Regions from separate parts of the Vibrio sp. F13 genome, predicted to be linked through region 3. Evidence: predicted binding sites of a transcription regulator. Region 3 holds the regulator's gene; each other region holds the start of a gene.
The links. Region 3 encodes CRP, which controls carbon source genes, mostly activating them, when cyclic AMP is high. Its sites were predicted from a motif close to TGTGANNNNNNTCACA; they were not measured.
Positions count from the first base shown of each region.

Region 1 (6,926 bases), on a different replicon from region 3:
CACCTTTTGAGTTTGTGCGCCAGCTGATGGTCTCTTTCCAAGGCCAGATCTTAGGCAGCGTACCGATCATCAAACCGGTTAAGAATACCAATGTGAAGTCGCGGAATGAACGCAATAGCCAAGACAGTACATGTGAGAAAGTCAGCAGTCCGATCACACAGCCCGCAAGGAATAGCGCAAGTACATCGACTTGAAATGATTTAACGGCGCCAAGCACGGGGCCATACATGCCAATCAGGAGCAGAATAAAGCTGCCTGAAATACCGGGTAAAATCATCGCGCAGATAGCAATCGCACCCGCAATCAATACGTTGATGCTGGTTGGTTCCATTTGCAGCGGTTTAAGCACGGTAATGCTATAAGCGAAAGCAACGCCAAGCAGCAAAAACACGAAGCGAATCATATCGCGTTTCTCTACTTGCTTAAGAATATGGAAAACCGAGACCAAGATCAGGCCGAAGAAGAAAGACCACAGTGGAACAGGGTGGGTGACTAATAACCAAGAAATCAATTTTGCGAATGTCGCAATGCTCGTGAATACGCCCGCGAACAGTGAAATTAGGAAGAAACCATTGATGTGATTAAACGCGGCTTTGAAGCCTTCGCGTTTCCATAAGCCAAGTACGCTAGGGTTAATTCTGCGAATGCTTTCTAGCAGCGTATCGTAGATACCAGTGATGAATGCGATGGTTCCGCCCGACACGCCAGGAACAACGTCTGCTGCGCCCATAGCCATGCCTTTGAAAAAAGTACTTAAGTAGTTCATTGCTTCATAGAGTTGAGGATGATTTTGTGCAGTATACAAACTTTAGTGTAAAAAAAGTATGAATATGCTTTTGGGGAAGGGCTTTTATTACTCTATTAATTGTAAGGCAATAAGTTGAAGTGAATATTTGCCTAACATTTAGATAACAACCACTTAGTGATTTGTCATTAAGAGCAGCGATGAAACTGATCTCTTATCGATATTGCATCTTGGTTGCATTATGCAAATGCACTTTGCAATTCGCATGACAAATTCATGGTTTTTATGCGATGCAGGGCTTATAAAACGTCGAATAAAAGTTGGCACGCTAACTGCATTATATACATTGATCCTTCTTAAGCCGAGGGTCACCTAGCCAACTGACGTTGTTAGTGAACCTATGATTTGTTCACAAATATATAGAGCCAATCGCGATTATTGCGGTTGGCTATTTTTTTGCCTGTCGTTTGGTGATCGTCTTTTTACTTTTCCCATTCCTACATTTTTAGGTTCTAAACTTCAGATGAAAAAAAAGCCAGCCACCATCGGTGACTAGCTTATGTTTTCTCGAATCAATCTCGAATCAATCTCGAATCAATCTCGAATCAATCTCGAATCAATCTCGAATCCGTTTTAGTACCCCATCAACTGCAGCAAGTTTTCCGCTGTGCTGATTGCTTCTTTACGGTTAGCAATATTGAGTTTTTGGTAAAGGTTACGGATGTGAGTCTTGATCGTGGTACCCGCTACATCGAGTTCTTGAGCGATCTGCTCATTACTGAATCCTGAATAGATCAGACCAAGCACTTGCCATTCACGCTGAGTGAGTGGGCTAGTGCGCACCAGCTCAGGGATATTCGGGTGATTAACCAAGTTCTCAACAAAGTCTTCATCGAAATGCACCGAACGACTGCGTTGGGTCGTGGAGATATCCTTCATGATTTGTTGCGCGCGGTGACGTTCTAAATCACCTAAGCCAGGCTTGTTGCTCAACTTATCCAAGATATGCCCGATAGTCCCACCGTCGACTAAGAAGTTACCGACCATACCGGTTTGGTTAGTCATATGAAGCGCTTCTTCAAGCAGTACTCGTGCGCTGTCTTCATCGTTAATTTGTGTACGTAACACGGCTTCAACGATCAAGTTGCGGTTGGTGTCTGTAATCAGGTGCGAACGCTGGGCTTCACTCTTAAGGAAAGTTAGCGCTTCTTCTGCGTCTTCATACTGCTCAAGGATGATGTGAGCACGAACGATGTTTCGCCACTGAAGTTGGCAGAAGTGGTTACTTGCCGATTCAGGTCGAACCGCCACACTCAGCCAATCACGTATCGCCTCTTTATCGCCTTTTACTTGCCAGAACAGAATCAAAGAAAGAGAAGCATTTGCCGTCCAATCTACGTGGTAAGTCGATTGACGCAATAGGTGCTGAATCTGGTCGATAAATTTCGACGCTTTATCAATCTCACCACGGCTCAATGAAATACGAGCCAACATAGAATAGCTGTGCAGGTGTTTACTCGGAGAGTGGTGACCAAGGATATCTAAGCCTTTGTAGCAACACTCTTCCGCTTCATCTAGTCGGTTCCAACACCAGAAGATCTGAGCGCGAACACGCAGCAAGAATTCGTGCAGAGGTACGTATTGCAGCTGATGTTCTTCAATCAATTTGAATGCACTGTCTTGTAGCTCAAATGCAGCTTGAACATAACCTTGAGCAATCAAGATTTCGCTTTGTTGCAGAATCGCCCACAGGGCCTGATGGTAAACCTGATACTGACGTGCCAGTTTTTCTGTTTGTTGCATCATCGGTAGCGCACGGCTTAGGTTACCCATTACGTGATTCACTTCGCCTACAACCGAGGTTGCGACAATGCGGCTACGATAAACGGTGGTGTTCAACTGACTCAACGAAAGCTCAGCCAATTCCAATGCTTTCTCAGGCTCATTGCTGTTGATGGCAACTTGTGCGCGTAAGGCGTTGTATTGGCCTTGCTGCTGAGTATCGAGTTCAATGTTTCGAGCTTGATATTGAGTCTCAGCCTCTTCCAACAAAGTACCCACTTGGTCATAACGGTGCTGACTTTGTGCAAGCCAAGCACGCAACATCGAAAGCTTTGGCTCACTGTATAGTTGATCTTTGGTTAGCTGTTTGATCGCCATTTCTAATGACGAAAGCTCACCTTGGTTGAACATCGGCCAACCGTGCTCAGTCAGGATTTGAATGATCAGTTCTGGATCTTCAGCGCGCTGTGCGTGACGTAGTGCTTGGTGTGGTGTGTTTTGCTTGATCCACGCTTTTGCAGCACTTCGATGCAGTTCAGCTTCTTGCTGAGGAATTCGAGCTTGGCGCTCATGTGCGAGGAATTCACCAAACAAGTTATGGAAGCGATACCAGTTCTTTTCACCTTCAAGCGGGTAGATGAACAAACCAAAACGGTTGAGTGATTCGATCATACCTAACGCATCTTCACGCTGTGTAAGTGCACACACAAGCTCATCGTTGAAGTGATCAAGCACAGAACATTGCATCAAGAACTGTCGGGTTTCTTTGTCTAGCAGGTCGAATACTTCTTCAACCAAGTAGTCCCAAAGATGGGCGTGGTTAAAGTGAGAGAATGACTCTGCGGACTGTGCAAGAGTGCGTTTTTGGTGTTGTGCTTGTAGCGCGATAAGTTGTAGTGCAGAAGGCCAACCTTCTACATAACTACAAATGCTATCTGCCGTCGTGTCATCAATGCCGTCGGCTACGCGTTGGTTGAAAAAGCGTGTGGTTTCTTCGGTATCAAACGCCAACGAGTCATTACCTAATTCGATCATTAAGTCACGAACGCGCAGGTTTGCTGTACCAAGTGGTGGCGTACCACGACTGGTGACAACCAACGTTAGGTTATCGGGCATGTGTTTGAGGAAGAAGCGCATGGCTTCGTGGATGTCGTCATTGTTGACCAAGTGATAGTCATCCAACACCAGAAAACACTCGTGATGGAATTCCGACATCTCGGCAAATACTTCACTTAATAAAGAATGCAGCGATGAAAACTGTCGTTTTTCTGCCAGCTTTTGGGCATTCGGACAGGCATTTTGAGTCGCTTTATTAAGTGATTGAAGTAGGTAGTTGATAAAGCGGAAGGCATCGTTGTCGCTATCATCAATGCTGTACCAACCCACATTGGGTTTATCTACCAACCATTGTGCAGCCATGGTGGTTTTGCCGTAGCCCGCTGGAGAGCGGAACAACACAAGCTTATAGCAATCTGCATTGTGAAGCAGATCGAGAACCCTAGGTCGTAGGATTGCATTATGTAAGCGGCCGGGACGAGTCAGTTTCGAAGGGATCCACATATCGAAGTTTTACACCTATTCCGTGGCTATGTTCTGGAATATCCCAATCTATCGTTGAGTGCACTCCAATGACATGAGCCTAATTACTTAAGTCTTTACTCATATTACGTGAAGCCAAACGTTACCGACTACGATCCTCCTCAGAAACCTTGCACTCCTGCATGTTTTTGGGTGTCTACGCCCTTTATTTGAGACTTTGCTCACGTTGCGGGTTGGTTTGTGAATGTGACTTCGTTCATCCCTACACGGGAATCTATGCAAAAGATGAGAGTTGGAAATTATTTTCGTGATCTGAATATCAGATTTGACAATGACTTTAATCTGGTTAAATAAAAGTCACATCAATTGAAGTTAAGTTATCGAACGGGAGCTTGTGATCTTAGTCACTCCAAGTTTTTGTTCTCAGTCAGAACATGAGAGTCAGATCACTAACCCTAAGTCGGTACGCCCCCTACGCCCTCCCATCTACTCCTAGTCAGTTGCATTAGCGGGAGGATGTTTAGTTTATGGTGACCATGCACGATATGTCACAGATGAATTAGAACTATTAAAAGCGAGATTTCTGAAATGAAACCAACTCAGCAAAAAACTTTCGATAAAGTGTCATTCCAAGAGAGTGTTAAGAAACATTTATCTGCAACCTACGCAACAACCGTTGAAACAGCAGACAGCCGTTCATGGTATCTAGCAATGGGTCGTGCTCTTGCAGAGCTAACGACTTTTGACCTGCTAGAAACTGAAAATGATGAAAAAATTAAGAACGCTAAGAGCGTTAACTACCTATCACTAGAGTTTTTGATTGGTCGTCTAACAGGTAACAACCTGATCAGCATGGGTCTTTACGAACAGATCACTCATGCAATGGAAGAGCTAGGTCAAAACCTAACTGACCTTCTAGAAGAAGAACGCGACCCATCACTAGGTAATGGTGGTCTTGGTCGTCTAGCTGCTTGTTTCATGGATTCTTGTGCCGCTCAAGAATACCCAACAGTAGGCTACGGTCTTCACTACGAGTACGGTCTATTCAAACAATCTTTCCAAGACGGTCGTCAACAAGAAGCACCTGACGCATGGCGTGGTGTTGAAGGTTACCCATGGGAAGTAGCTCGTCCAGAACTAGCACAACACATTGGTTTTTACGGTCATGTAGACGTTGAATTCGTTGACGGTAAAGAAGTTCGTACTTGGGTTCCAGGTATGGAAGTAAAAGCAATGCCTTGGGATCTACCTATCGTAGGTTACGAGTCAAACACGGTTTACCCGCTGCGTCTTTGGGAATGTCAGGCAATCGCACCATTCTCGCTAGCAAGCTTTAACAACGGTGATTACTTCGAAGCGCAACACTCGCTAATCGATGCAGGTAACATCACTAAAGTTCTTTACCCGAACGACAACCACGAGAAAGGTAAGACTCTGCGTCTAATGCAGCAGTACTTCCATTCAGCAGCATCGGTTCGCGATATTCTACGTCGCCACGAAGCAGCAGGTTTCTCTCTAGAAGATCTGCCTAAGCAAGAAACGATTCAGCTGAACGATACACACCCAACGATCGCGATTCCTGAGCTAATGCGCATCCTGATTGACGAGAAAGGTCTATCTTGGGATCAAGCATGGGAAATCAGTGCTCACACGTTCGCTTACACGAACCACACACTACTTCCAGAAGCGCTAGAGACTTGGTCTGAATCTTTAATCAATCGTCTTCTTCCACGTCACATGGAAATCATCTTTGAAATCAACCACCGCTTCATGCAAGAAGTTCGCAAGATGTGGCCTGGTGATGGTGAGAAGCAAGCGAAGCTTTCTATCATCCAAGAAGGTTTCCACCGTATGGTTCGCATGGCAAACCTATGTGTGATTGGTTCTTACAAAGTAAACGGTGTAGCTGCGCTTCACTCTCAACTGGTTAAGAAAGACTTGTTCCCTGAATTCAACGAAATCTTCCCAGGTAAACTGACTAACGTAACGAACGGCATCACGCCACGTCGTTGGTTGAAGTTCTGTAACCCAGGTCTATCTGCGCTAATCACGGGTAAGATCGGCACTGAATGGCCAGCAAAACTTGAGCAGCTAGAAGGCATCGCTAAGTTTGCAACAGACGCGAAATTCCAAAAAGAATTCATGGCTGTTAAGAAAGAAAACAAACAGCGCCTAGCTGATTGGGTTCAAGAGAACATGGGTATCGAGCTAGATACTAACGCTATCTTTGACGTTCAAATCAAACGTCTTCACGAATACAAGCGTCAGCACCTAGATTTGCTACACATTCTATCTCTGTACCACCGTATTCTTAACGAACCTGGTTTCGAGTGTGAGCCACGCGTATGTTTCTTCGCAGCGAAAGCAGCACCGGGTTACCACCTAGCGAAAGAGATCATCTTCGCGGTTAACAAGATTGCAGAGAAGATCAACAACGACCCTCGCATCGGTAACAAACTGAAAGTGGTATTCATTCCTGACTACCGTGTAAGCATGGCTGAAATCATCATCCCTGCAGCAGACGTTTCTCAGCAAATCTCACTAGCGGGTAAAGAAGCATCTGGTACGGGCAACATGAAGATGGCTCTAAACGGCGCGCTAACTATCGGTACGATGGATGGTGCAAACGTTGAGATTCGTGAAGAAGTGGGTGATGAAAACATCTACATCTTCGGCCTAGACGTTGATGGTGTTCAAGCTCTGAAAGCTCAAGGCTACAACCCATACGACTACTACAATGCAGACCCACTACTGAAAGCATCTCTAGACCTACTGACTGGCGATGAGTTCACTCCAGGTCAACCAGGCCTTCTACGTGCAACGTTTGATAGCCTGCTAGACGGTGGTGACCCTTACCTAT
Region 1 covers NZ_CP170176.1:136,176-143,101, reverse strand. The annotation lists gene LMH68_RS15595 (DUF368 domain-containing protein) at 1-766, opposite strand, end outside; gene malT (HTH-type transcriptional regulator MalT) at 1,379-4,087, opposite strand; gene LMH68_RS15585 (glycogen/starch/alpha-glucan phosphorylase) at 4,655-6,926, shown strand, end outside.
Region 1: a site for CRP is predicted at 4,460-4,475, ahead of LMH68_RS15585 (glycogen/starch/alpha-glucan phosphorylase). Genes of this name have one in related genera too.

Region 2 (6,926 bases), 1.1 Mb from region 3:
ATGGCGATGTGGGAAGCGGGAGAGCCCGTTGCCGAGTTAATTGATGATGGGGGGCAACAAGAACATCCTTGGCAGCCAATTTTGTGGAAGACACTCTATGAGCAAACCCTGTCTCAAGGCCAATCGAAGTATCACCGTGGTAACTTGTATCACGACTTTATTGAAGCGTTAGCCAATCAACAAGGTCAGCTACAACACTTACCTAAGCGTCTGTTTGTGTTTGGTATCTCTTCGCTGCCTCCTCGTTATATGGACGCGTTGAAAGCACTTGGTGAGCAGATTGATGTTCATTTGATGTTTACCAACCCTTGCCAACATTATTGGGGCGATATTCGCGATCGTAAATACTTGGCAAGAGTTGAAGCGCAGCGTCGTAAGCAGTTTGCGTTGGTTGATGGTTTACCTCAGCTAGAAGGTGAAGTATCACCTTTGAAAGATGGCATTGAAGCCAACGTTGAAGATGAACTGCATACTAGCCAAGCTGTCGGTAATAGCTTGTTGGCGTCTATGGGTAAATTGGGCAGAGATAACCTGTTCTTGCTGTCTCAATCAGACAGCGAAGAGCATGAGTTCTTTATTGATGTCGAGAGAGACAGCCTGCTGCATCAACTGCAAGCCGATATTCTTGAGTTAGAAGAGCACCAAGACGATCACATCTTAGACTCCAGCAACCACAAACAAGTGGTTGAGCTGGGCGATCGTTCGTTGACGGTACACGCTTGTCACAGCCCAATGCGCGAGGTGGAGGTTCTCCATGACCAGCTATTGGCGATGTTTGATGCCGACCCGACCCTGAAACCACGCGATATCATCGTGATGGTGGCAGACATCAATGCTTATAGCCCAGCGATTCAGGCGGTATTTGGTAATGCTCCGGGTGAGCGTTATATCCCTTACTCGATCTCTGATAGAACTGCAGACCAAGAAAGCCCAATTCTGACCGCTTTCATGCAATTGGTCGCGCTACCGAACACGCGCTGTTTAGCCTCTGAGTTGCTAGAGCTGTTAGAAATTCCTGCGATGATGGCACGCTTTGGTATTGACGAGTTTCAATTCGAGCAAGCCAAGCAATGGGTTGAAGAGGCGGGCATTCGTTGGGGGGTTGATGCTTCAACTGCAACAGAATTTGATCTACCTGCGACTGAGCAAAATACCTGGCTATTTGGTATTCAGCGTATGTTACTGGGCTATGCGATGTCAGACTCTGCGGGCTTGTTTGAAACTGAACATTCTCCGATTGCGGCTTATAACGAAGTTCAGGGTATTAACGCCGAACTTGCGGGTAAGTTAGCGCACTTTATTGACCGTATCGCTCATTACCGCCAACGACTAACTGAAACCCAATCAATCGATATGTGGCGTGAAACCTTGCTGCAAATGATTGATGATTTTTTTGCGGTTGAGCTGGAAGGTGAGGTGGTGCTTAAGTCGATTCGTGATGCACTTTCACAACTGAATGAACAGCTTGATGATGCCTTGTATGAGCAAGAGTTGTCGCCGAGTATCATCTATCAGTACTTAAATAATAAACTGTCGGGCGCCCGTATCAGTCAGCGTTTCTTAGCGGGGCAAGTGAACTTTTGTACCTTGATGCCGATGCGTTCTATTCCGTTCAAAACCGTCTGTTTGTTAGGCATGAATGATGGGGTTTACCCTCGCTCAATGCCGCCAGAAGGTTTTGACCTGATGAACGGGCGCACTCGACCTGGTGATCGTTCTCGTCGTGATGATGACCGTTATCTATTCCTAGAAGCAATGCTGTCAGCACAAGAGTGTTTATACATCAGCTATGTCGGCCGTTCGATTCAAGATAATACTGAGCGAGTACCGTCGGTATTGGTTTCTGAGTTGATTGAGTACTGCCACCAGAACTACTGCCTAAGTGCAGATCAAGCGTTACCAAGTGATGATTCTGGTATCAAACTGACTCAAGCAATCAGCTTTGAACACACCATGACACCATTTAGCCCAGCAGCCTTTACGCAAGGTGATGCAGGTCATGTATTGAGCTACGCCAAAGAATGGCTTCCTGCGGCAAATCGTTCTGGTGAGCGCAGTGGTGAATTCAATCGCGCTTTGGATGACTATTTGCTTGGTGCGAGCTATCCGTTAGAACTCGATTTGGTTGAGCTACAGCGTTTCTGGCGTTTGCCGGTGCAATACTTCTTTAATCGCCGTCTAAAAGTGGTGTTTGAGCCACCGCTTCCGGTAATGGAAGACGACGAGCCGTTCGTGCTTAATGGCTTAGAAAGCTTCCAGCTTAAAGATGCGCTGCTGCAAGTGTTGCTGGACCACCCAGAAGGCGCAGACGAAGCGGTTCGACTGTTTGTCTCTGAGCAAAAAGCCCAAGGTCGATTACCGGTCGGCGCCTTCGGTGACATCGAATTTGAAACCAACCGTGTTCAAGCGGAAGACTTAGCCAAAGAGATTAGATTTGTGAGCGGATCACCGCAGCAAGATCTCGAAGTGAATATCGAGTTTGACGTGTTAGGCGAAGGTAAGCCTGTTCGCTTGATGGGGTGGTTAACTCAAAACTATCAATCAGGTCTAGTGCGTTTCCGTAGCGGCAAAATACGCTCTCAAGATTACTTGGCTGCGTGGATTGATCATCTATCCTGCGCTGTTATGGGACACGGAAAAACGACCCATATTATTGGCTATGACAGAAAAGAGGGCGTGGTTCACCAAACGCTACAACCTATCGGCGATGCGCAGCAAGCGAAGAGTATATTAGCTGAGTTAGTACGACTGTTTTATCAAGGTATGACTGCACCATTGCCATACTTCCCGAAAACGGCATTAGCTGGTGTTGAAGCGGGCTTTAGCCGTGGTAAGTGGGTCGATGATGAAGAAAAGTCACTCAAGAAAATGGCCGATACCTTTAATGACAGCTTCGCCTTCACGGGCGAGGGTAGAGATACCTACATCTCACGAATCTGGTCTAAATGGGACGATGAATTGGCTACTGAGTCGCGTATGTATTCAACGCTTGTGCTACAGGCGGCAAGGTTGGCTACTGCCGATCTGGAAGAGCAGGAGTAGGTGGCTGTGATCGACAAGATCAATAGCGAGTGCGCTGAATTAATGAAAGACAAAAGAGAGTCGCTGGTAAGCGTTTGGTACGCTTGCTTTCAAGATGAAGGGAATCAAGGTGAATAGAAGCAAGGTACAGGAAATAAAGTGGCCGCCAGTAAATCATTATTAGTGTAGGGCGTTCGCTGTACGGCCACAGGTCAGAGGGACCATTATTCTGTGGTTCAAAGTAACGCCGTAAAGTACAAAACTCGTACGTGCTCCTGAACTCGTGGGCGCATAGTAGCGAGGCGATCCGAATTGATCCGTGAGAGAGATCGCACTAACTATTAACAAATTAGCGTAGGACGTAAATTGAATGACGTTTTCCACGCTAGGTCACATTTGTAACAACACATTTATCAGAAGGCAGTAAGGCATGACGACCACAAGCAGTGTTCAGGTAATCGCTCCACAGACACTCGATACCATGACGTTTCCACTTCATGGCGCGCGTTTAATTGAAGCATCAGCGGGTACAGGTAAAACATTTACCATAGCTGGCTTGTACTTACGCCTACTGCTCGGGCATGGCACGGCCGCTCCACAAGGTGATCTGACTGAAGCCACTCGACACCATGAGCCGCTAACCGTAGACCAAATTCTGGTGGTGACCTTTACTGAAGCAGCTACGGCTGAGCTGCGAGATCGTATTCGTGCTCGTATTCATGATGCACGCATTGCGTTTGCACGTGGGCAAAGTGACGACCCAGTGATTGCGCCTTTGTTACAAGCCATCGATGATCATGCTGGCGCGGCTAAAACTCTGCTTAACGCTGAAAGACAAATGGATGAGGCTGCGGTATACACCATTCACGGTTTCTGTCAGCGAATGTTGACTCAAAATGCTTTTGAGTCTGGAAGCCGCTTTGATAACGAATTTGTGACCGATGAAAGCCACCTAAAAGCACAAGTAGTTGCTGACTATTGGCGTAAACAGTTTTACCCGCTGCCCATTCAACTGGCTGGTGAGGTTCGTAATATCTGGGGTTCACCGGCTGCATTATTAGCAGACGTAAATCGTTATCTGACAGGATCTCCGCTGAAATTGACGGTAGATGCGATGTCGGGCGACTTGCAAACTCTGCACAACCAAAACCTAGATAAAGTGAAGCAACTTAAAGCGCTGTGGTGTGAATCCGAAGCGGACTTTTTGGCTTTGATCTCTGCTTCGGATGTGAACAAGCGTAGCTACACTAAGAAATCTCTGCCGACATGGTTAGAAGCTGTGACAGCATGGGCGCAGAGCGACACTCATGATTACCAGTTTCCAGATAAACTAGAGAAGTTCTCACAAGCAACGTTAATTGAAAAAACACCAAAAGGCGTCGCACCTCAGCATGCCGTTTTCGAAGCGATTGAAGATTTCTTAAATCACCCAGCCGACTTGAAAGCTCCATTGCTGGCACATGCGATTACCCATTGTCGAACTATGCTAGCAAAGGCGAAACAGCAAAAGCAGTGGTTATCATTTGATGATTTGTTGACTCAGTTATCTGCGTCGATTGATGTCGATGAGCAGTCCTTGCTGGTGGAAAGAATTCGCACACTCTACCCAGTTGCAATGATCGATGAATTCCAAGATACCGATCCGCTGCAATACAGTATTTTTAGCCGAATCTATCTCGATAATCCGCAGTGCGGCTTGTTTATGATCGGTGACCCGAAGCAGGCTATTTATGGCTTTCGTGGCGCAGATATCTTTACCTATATCAAGGCGAGAAACCAAGTTAGTGCTCACTACACCTTAGGCACTAACTGGCGTTCAAGTGCCGATATGGTCAGCGCAGTAAACCAAGTTTTTATGAACTCGGATAGCCCGTTTATCTACGATCAAGACATTCCATTCTTGCCCGTTGCTGCCAGTCCATCGGCCGACAAACGCCAATGGGTAATGAACGGAGAAACTCAGCACGCACTGACCTTTTGGCTGCAAGAGGCTGAAGACAAGCCGTTACCAAAGGGCGAATATCACAAGGCAATGGCAGAGGCGACGGCGAGTCAAATTCAAACCATTCTGACCGCTTCTCAAAACCAGCAAGCCTATTTTGATAACGGCAAAAAACAACATGCCGTGAATGCGGGTGATATTGCTGTTTTGGTTCGAACCGGTAGTGAAGGTCGTCTGATTAAGAACGCGTTGTCGGAACAAGGCATTGCGAGCGTGTATTTATCCAACCGAGACAGTGTGTTCACCAGCTTGGTCGCACAAGATATTCAACGTTTGTTGCAGGCGGTGCTGACACCTGAAAATGACCGAGCATTACGCGCCAGTTTAGCGTCGGAGTTGTTTGCTCTGGATGCCGCATCATTGGATGAACTCAACAACGATGAAGTGGTGTGGGAAAACGTCGTTAACGAGTTTAGAGAATATCGTAAGTTGTGGCTTCAGCGCGGCGTGTTGCCAATGCTTCGCAGCGTGATCAGTAAACGACATCTCGCGGAACGCTTACTGGAAGAAGAAAATGGTGAGCGCTCACTCACTGATTTAATGCACATTGGCGAATTGTTGCAACAAGCAAGACAAGAACTCGACAGTGACTATGGCTTGTTGCGTTGGCTGGCTGAAGCAATCTCAGATGCACAAAATGGTTTAGGTGGCAGTGACGACGACATTCAACGCCTTGAATCAGAAAGAAACTTGGTTCAAATCGTTACCATTCATAAATCGAAAGGCTTGGAATATGACCTTGTATTCCTCCCATTTGTCGCGAGTTACCGAGAAGCGAGCGAAGGCAAGTTCTACGACCATGACTCAGATACCACGGTACTTGATATTACGGGTAGCGATAGTGCCTTAGCGCAAGCCGACAAAGAGCGATTGGCGGAAGACTTACGTTTGATTTACGTGGCGCTGACTCGTGCTGTTTATGGATGTTTTATTGGCATGGCACCGCTACGTAAAGGGCGTTCAACCAAAGAGCCGACCGGCGTGCACTTGAGTGCCATGGGCTATTTGGTTCAAAACGGACAAGAGCAAGGCATCGCCGAGTTGCATCAAGCTCTATCGGCTATTGAGGGTAAGAATTCCAGTGTGCTGTTAGCCGAAACACCTACCGCTCACGAACAAATTTTTGTGCAAACAGAGCAAGTGAGTGACGACTTACAGGCCAGTGAACTTAAGGCTTCAATTGACCGAGCTTGGCGTATCACCAGTTACTCGGGGCTTGTCAAACAGGGCAGTCACGGTGCGAGTCATGACGCGACCATTGAGGTGTCTGGTTTTGATATTGACTCGGCTGATGAGCAGGATGAGTCTGAGTTGATTGAGCCTGAACGCTCTATCTTTACGTTCCCTAGTGGTGCTCGCCCAGGTACTTTCTTACACACCTTGTTTGAGGAGGTTGAATTTACCGAGCCAGCAACCAGTGAACATAACACGCAAGTAATCACTCACTTATTAGAATCAGAGCAATATGAATTAGAGTGGCTACCTGTGCTTCAGCAACTGGTCGATACAGTGCTGAACACCGCATTAGACGGCAAGAACTTAAAGCTAAGCGAGAAAGACTCGACGCAACGTTTAGTTGAGATGGAATTCTTACTGCCGATCGAAGTGTTGGCTGCATCTGAACTGAATCAAACCATTCAATATCACGATCCATTGTCAGCCAAAGCGGGCGATCTAGGTTTCCAAACCGTGCAAGGTATGTTGAAAGGCTTCATCGATTTGGTGTTTGAGCACCAAGGTAAATACTATGTACTCGACTGGAAATCGAATCACTTAGGAGATGATGTTGCTGTCTACCATGGCGAGGCATTGAAATCGGCGATGGCCGACCATCGCTATGATTTGCAATATCAAATCTATGCATTGGCGTTGCACCGTTTCTTACGCAGCCGCGTTGCCAATT
Region 2 covers NZ_CP170175.1:980,631-987,556, reverse strand. The annotation lists gene recC (exodeoxyribonuclease V subunit gamma) at 1-3,042, shown strand, start outside; gene recB (exodeoxyribonuclease V subunit beta) at 3,452-6,926, shown strand, end outside.
Region 2: a site for CRP is predicted at 3,340-3,355, ahead of recB (exodeoxyribonuclease V subunit beta). Genes of this name have one in related genera too.

Region 3 (6,926 bases):
TGTGCCTTTTTACTCGTACCACATCAGTAAAGTGGTTCACTCTTCACAGCGCCTTAAAGTGAATAACGTGGTTAAGCTGTTGACGTTTGGTAATAACTACACAGGCTGCAGCGAAATTTGTACGCTGTTCTTACGTCCTGATTACCGCAAAGGCTTAAACGGTCGACTGATGTCTAAGTGTCGTTTCCTACTGATGGCTGAGCACCCAGAGCGTTTCTCAAAAACGATCTTTGCTGAGATGCGTGGTGTATCAGATGCGGAAGGCAATTCTCCTTTCTGGCAATGGCTGCAAGAACATTTCTTCTCGATTGACTTCACGCTTGCCGATTACCTAACCGGTATTGGTAAGAAAGGCTTCATTGCTGACCTAATGCCTAAGCTACCTATCTACGTGAACCTACTGAGCAAAGAAGCTCAAGCGGTGATCGGAGAGGTACATGACAATACGCGCCCTGCACTTAAGTTGCTGGAACGTGAAGGTTTCACCAACCGTGGTTATGTCGACATCTTTGATGCAGGCCCAACGGTTGAGTGTGATCTAAGAAACATCGAATCTGTGCGTCACTCAATTCGAGCACAGGTTCAAATTGCAGAGCACTCTAGCTCTAAAGACTTCCTAATTGGTAATACCTCGTTTGAGAACTTCCGCGCAGTAGCCGCGAAAGGTGCGTATGACCAAGCAAGCGACACAGTGATTTTATCATCTGAAGTAGCAAGCGCTCTTGAAGTAAAAGAAGGCGAATTCGTTCGCATGTTGGCTCAATAAGAGCGGCGATTATCTGTCGAAGATTTTAAGGATAGAAGTATGACTCAGTGGATAGCAGGACAGTGGGTGGCAGGTCAAGGTGACGCCATGACATCAGTAAGCCCATACAACAATGAAGTAGTGTGGCAGGGTGATAGCGCAACACCAGCACAGGTTGAATCTGCAGTAGCATCAGCTCGTGAAGCCTTCTTGGTTTGGAAAAAACTGAGCTTTGCAGAGCGTGAAGCGATCGTGTTGAACTTTGCTGAAAAAGTTAAAGAGAACAGCGAAGAAATCGCACAAATCATCGCTAAAGAGACGGGTAAACCGATTTGGGAAACTCGCACTGAAGCGGGCGCAATGGCGGGCAAGATTGCTATTTCCATTCGTGCTTACCATGAGCGTACCGGGGAAGCTTCACGTGAAGCGGCAGGCAACCAGATTGTACTTCGTCACCGTCCATTAGGCGTGATGGCAGTATTTGGCCCTTATAACTTCCCTGGTCACCTACCAAACGGTCATATTGTTCCTGCACTGCTATCGGGTAATACCGTGGTATTTAAGCCTTCAGAGCAGACACCTTGGACGGGTGAGTTTACGATGAAACTATGGCAAGAAGCGGGCCTTCCAGCTGGCGTAATCAACCTAGTACAAGGCGCTAAAGAGACAGGTATCGCACTAGCCGATGCTAAAGGTCTTGATGGCGTGCTGTTCACAGGTAGTGCCAATACCGGTCATATCCTGCATCGTCAATTCGCGGGCCAACCGGGCAAGATGCTGGCACTAGAAATGGGCGGCAACAACCCTATGGTGATCAGCGACCAATACGGTGATGCAGACGCAACGGTATACACTATCATCCAATCAGCTTTCATCAGTGCGGGTCAACGTTGTACATGTGCTCGTCGTTTGTACGTGCCTGTTGGCGAGAAGGGCGATCTGCTACTCGATAAACTGGTCGCAGCTACGCAAAAGATTCGTGTCGATCAGCCTTTCGCGGAACCAGCTCCTTTCATGGGCCCTCAGATCTCTGAAGCTGCCGCTAAATTTATTCTAGACGCGCAAGCTAATCTGCAATCGTTAGGTGGTGTCAGCCTAGTAGAAGCAAAAGCGGGTCAGGCGGCGTTTGTTTCTCCTGGTATTATCGACGCAACCAACATTGCTGAACTGCCGGATGAAGAGTACTTCGGTCCACTGCTACAAGTGGTTCGTTACCAATCGCTAAAGCAAGCGGTTGAGCTAGCTAACGACACTCGTTTTGGTTTGTCTGCGGGTCTTGTATCAACAGATGATTCTGAATGGGAATACTTCGTTGACCATATCCGTGCGGGTATTGTTAACCGTAACCGTCAGCTAACAGGCGCAAGTGGTGATGCACCATTTGGTGGTCCGGGTGCTTCAGGCAACCTACGCCCAAGTGCTTACTATGCGGCGGACTACTGTGCTTATCCTATGGCTTCAATGGAAGGCGGTGAAACTCAACTTCCAGCAACGTTTAGCCCGGGTATTGAGCTTTAATTTAGGCTAATGAGTCTTAGGCTCATGCGTTAAGCTTGAAATAGGGAAGTGGTGTTATCGCTTTCCTTTTCCATCACGTCCGACACCTAGATTGGGCGGTAGATAATAATAGAAAAAGTATGTCACAGGCTGATGGCTGCTGACTCTGTGTCTCAGCCTCTCCCTCTCTTATCCAAATTACTAGCTTGCTAGAACCTTTGACAAGGAGTCACCATGACGCCCGATCTACTCTTTAAATCACTTTGGGACGATTACATTCACAGGCTTTGTCCATCGGCTGAGAAAGTGCATCACTTGCTGAAAGAAGACGAAGCGCTGATTAATGATCACATTGCATTGCGTACTTTCAATGTTGCTCCTTTGGGTATTGAAACATTAGCGAAGCCTTTCCTAGAGTTAGGCTATAAGGCGTGTGGCGACTACTTGTTTGAGAGCAAGAAGTTGGTGGCTAAGCATTACGAGCACCCAAATCCAAAACAACCAAAAGTGTTCATTAGTGAGTTGAAGGTAGAAGAGTGTTCAAGTGACTTGCAACAGATCGTTGCTAAGTTGGTTGAGCAAGTGGACTCAAGTAAGCTTCAAGGTCATGAGTTCTTGTTTGGTGGTCGTCTTTGGGATTTGAGCTTCGCTGACTTCCAAGTACTAGCGAAAGAGAGCGAATACGCGTCTTGGCTCGCGGCTCATGGATATGGTGCAAACCACTTTACGGTGAGTGTGAACCAGCTAAATGAATTTGATGAAGTGCAGGCGGTGAATGACTACCTGAGCGAGTCAGGCTTCACAATCAATGCATCTGGCGGTCAGGTTAAAGGCTCTCCAGAGGTCTTATTAGAGCAATCATCAACAATGGCAGACAAAGTCCCAGTTTCATTTGTTGAAGGCAATGAGATGATTCCTGGCGGCTTCTATGAGTTCGCTAAGCGTTATGCGATGGTCAACGGTGAGCTTTACACAGGTTTTGTTGCAGCATCAGCTGACAAAATCTTTGAGAGCACCAACGGTTAACAAAAGGTACGAGCACGGACTTTGTCCTAGAGATTCGAGTACGCTTCGCTTCGAGGAAGTTTACAAATAGGATTCTGTGAGTTTTTATCGTATCTCGCATCTGCTCTCTGGGTCTTCAGAAAACAAAAAAGCCACCAAATTCGCATTTGGTGGCTTTCAAATTTTTGGCTCAGTTAATCGAGATTAACGAGTGCCGTATACCACGATAGTTTTACCGTGTGCAGAAATTAGGTTCTGCTCTTCTAGCATCTTCAAGATACGACCAACGGTCTCACGAGAACAACCAACGATCTGGCCAATCTCTTGACGAGTGATCTTGATTTGCATGCCGTCAGGGTGAGTCATTGCATCTGGCTGTTTCGCTAGGTTTAGTAGCGTTTGAGCGATACGACCTGTTACATCAAGGAACGCTAAGTCACCAACCTTTTGGCTAGTTACTTGTAGACGGTTTGCCATTTGCGCTGAAAGGCGCATTAGGATATCTGGGTTCACTTGGATAAGTTGACGGAATTTCTTGAAAGAAATTTCAGCTACTTCACAAGGAGATTTAGCACGAACCCAAGCTGTACGCTCTTGGTCTTCTTCGAACAAGCCAAGCTCACCGATGAAGTCGCCTTGGTTTAGGTAAGAAAGAATCATTTCCTTACCTTCTTCGTCTTTGATAAGAACTGCCACAGAACCTTTAACGATGTAGTACAAGGTTTCTGCCTTTTCACCAGCATGAATCAAAGTACTTTTTGAAGGGTACTTATGAATATGACAGTGTGAAAGGAACCACTCTAATGTTGGATCGGTTTGAGGTTTACCTAGAACCATAATATCTCACTTCCTCTGCAGGGTATGCTTGCCGCTTTCCGTATTTTAGCTAAGCCTGGATTGACTTGTAGGATAAGAGCACTCGTTGAGTGCTGCAAGCTATCTTGTGTTTCGTTTAAGAATAGTATCCTTTTTCAGGTACTATTTCTTGATTTTAATCGTGACCAAGCTACGATTTTTTACGCAAAATTGTGCACATGATCACGGTATGAAAAGTAATCAACCAGAATGTCGTTTTGTTAACCTATTTTTCCGGTTTCGATGAGTTGTTGCAGGATTGGCCTCACAATGAGCTCCATAGCAAAACTCATCTTGCCGCCTGGCACTACTAGCGTGTTATGACGAGACATAAACGAGCCATCAATCATAGCCAGAAGGTAGGGGAAATCGACGTTTTTGATGCCACGCAAACGTATAACTACGAAGCTTTCGTCTAAACTTGGAATCCCTTTGGCGTTGAGAGGGTTAGATGTATCTACGGTTGGAACACGCTGAAAGTTGATGTGAGTGCGCGAAAATTGTGGGGTAATGTAGTTAAGGTAATCATCCATCGAACGAACAATGGAATCCATTACGGCTTCGCGTGAGTGGCCACGATCGCGGGTGTCACGAACGAATTTTTGAATCCACTCTAGGTTTACGATAGGTACCATGCCAATCAGCAAATCGACGTGTTGAGAAACGTTAATGTCGCCATCAACCACACCGCCGTGCAGGCCTTCGTAAAACATCACATCGGAGTTTTCAGGGATCTCCTGCCATGGCGTAAAGGTGCCTGGCATTTGATTGTAAGGCACGGCTTCATCGAAGGTGTGCAGGTAGCTTCGTACTTTACCTGTGCCTTCGTTACCGTATTTACGGAAGAACTCTTCTAGCGCACCAAAATCGTTGGCTTGTGGACCAAAGTAGCTGATGTGCTTACCTTGCTCGCGCGCTTTACGGATCTCGACATCCATCTCTGGGCGAGTGAAGCGATGGAAACTATCTCCTTCAACCCAAGCTGCCTTCACGTCCATCATATTGAACATTTTACGGAAGGCTTCTGAGGTGGTGGTGGTGCCGGCTCCAGATGAACCCGTCACCGCAATAATTGGATGTTTAGCGGACATGACAACCCTTGTCTTTTGAGTAACTTACTTGTTAGCAATCGTTTACCACTATAACACGGCTCCTTTATGAGCGCAGCTTAGAAGCGTTTTGTGACTTGAATATCAACGGTTTCATGGAGCTCAGAAAACACAATTCTGACTTCTCCTGAAGCTAATTGATGTTTCACTTGATCAATCTTGTTTTGCAGTGAAACCTCTACGTCGCCGTAGTCTGTGCCTTCACGCAGCACGAACTCTTTGATGAGGTTTTCCAGTGTCTCTGGCGCAATGTCTTGCCATGGGATGATCATAAATACTTCTCTCTTTTATGTTCATAAATAGGTTTATTGATGTAGAAATGCGTGTGCTTAGTATTGTTTTACTTCTATTTACTAAGGCTCGGTCATTATGCCGAATCTTGGATACTTTCATAGTAGGCAGGCAAGGCTTCTTCTAACCAAAACCTTGGCTTGAGTGTACTGCCAGTAATAAACCCAACATGGCCGCCTTTTTGAAACAGTCGATAATCGATGTTATCGGGCAGAACAAATTTTGGGATCACATCATCGGTCATGAAAGGGTCGTCTTTGGCATGAATGATCTGAGTCGGTAGTTTGATCTTATTGAGCTTAGGCAGAGCAGAACATTGCGCATAATAATCTTGGGCATTTTTGAAGCCGTGCAGAGGCGCAGTGATTCGTTCATCAAACTCATACAGTTTGGTGATGTTCTTGATGGCTTCAGCGGTGATGCCAAGTTTTTCCTGCAGCAGGTTAACCTTTTTTAGCGCATTCGATTTTAGAGAGTTGAGCAGGTACTTCTTATAGAGCTTGGAGAAACCACGCTCAATACGACTAGAGCAACACGCTAAGTCAAAAGGAGCAGATACGATGGTCGCCGCCGACAGCAATGGGTCGTCTGCGTACTCAGCCAAATAGTTCGCCAGCATGTTTCCACCTAAAGATATGCCAACCGCAACCTTAGGGTTATTCGGAAACTGGGCGTGCAGGTGTCTTAGAAAAAAGCGCGCATCTTCGACTTCACCTGAATGGTAAGCGCGAGCCAGGCGATTGGGTTTTCCGCTGCAGCCTCTGAAGTGCATCATCACGGACAACCAACCATCTTTAGCAAACGCATTCATTAATCCATTGGCATAAGGGCTCTCAAAGCTACCTTCTAAACCGTGGAATAGAACGAATATCGGCTTGCTACTGCGATCATTTTTATTTGAGGTGTCACCGTCTGGTGATTCGCTCCAAGCAAGATCAAGAAAGTCACCATCGGGTGTTTCTAAGGTTTGCCAGTGAGGATGAAACAGCGCCTGCTTCCTAATAAACCGTGGCACTAAGGTTTGTAAGTGCGGATTAGAGAGACCAGCAGCTGCGGTAAATATTGTCATAAAAACGATCCATGCTTCTTTATACGGGTTTTGATAACGTGTTGAGTTTGTAACGAAACGCCCACGTTTTTATTTGAGCTTGGTTGATTCTCGGCATAAGCGCAAGGCTTCACTTATACGAGATACAAAAACAGACTATGGGTAACCGTTTGAATAATATCAAGGTTAAGCTTGGATCTTGATTGAATAAAAGGGAAAGAGAACGAGCTAGGGCTGTGGTGCTGGTTCAGAAAAAGCGTCGCAGAGGTTTTCAGCCCCTAATAAACGACAGTACTGAAAAGTGAGCGGTGATTGCTGGTTAGCGTACAGTTGTAGGGAGTTTATACAGTCGACCAGATCGGACTGTTGTTGCTTT
Region 3 covers NZ_CP170175.1:2,057,971-2,064,896, forward strand. The annotation lists gene astA (arginine N-succinyltransferase) at 1-766, shown strand, start outside; gene astD (succinylglutamate-semialdehyde dehydrogenase) at 806-2,263, shown strand; gene LMH68_RS09410 (DUF1338 domain-containing protein) at 2,477-3,268, shown strand; gene crp (cAMP-activated global transcriptional regulator CRP) at 3,452-4,084, opposite strand; gene LMH68_RS09420 (phosphoribulokinase) at 4,324-5,193, opposite strand; gene LMH68_RS09425 (YheU family protein) at 5,271-5,483, opposite strand; gene LMH68_RS09430 (hydrolase) at 5,579-6,571, opposite strand; gene LMH68_RS09435 (TIGR02444 family protein) at 6,779-6,926, opposite strand, start outside.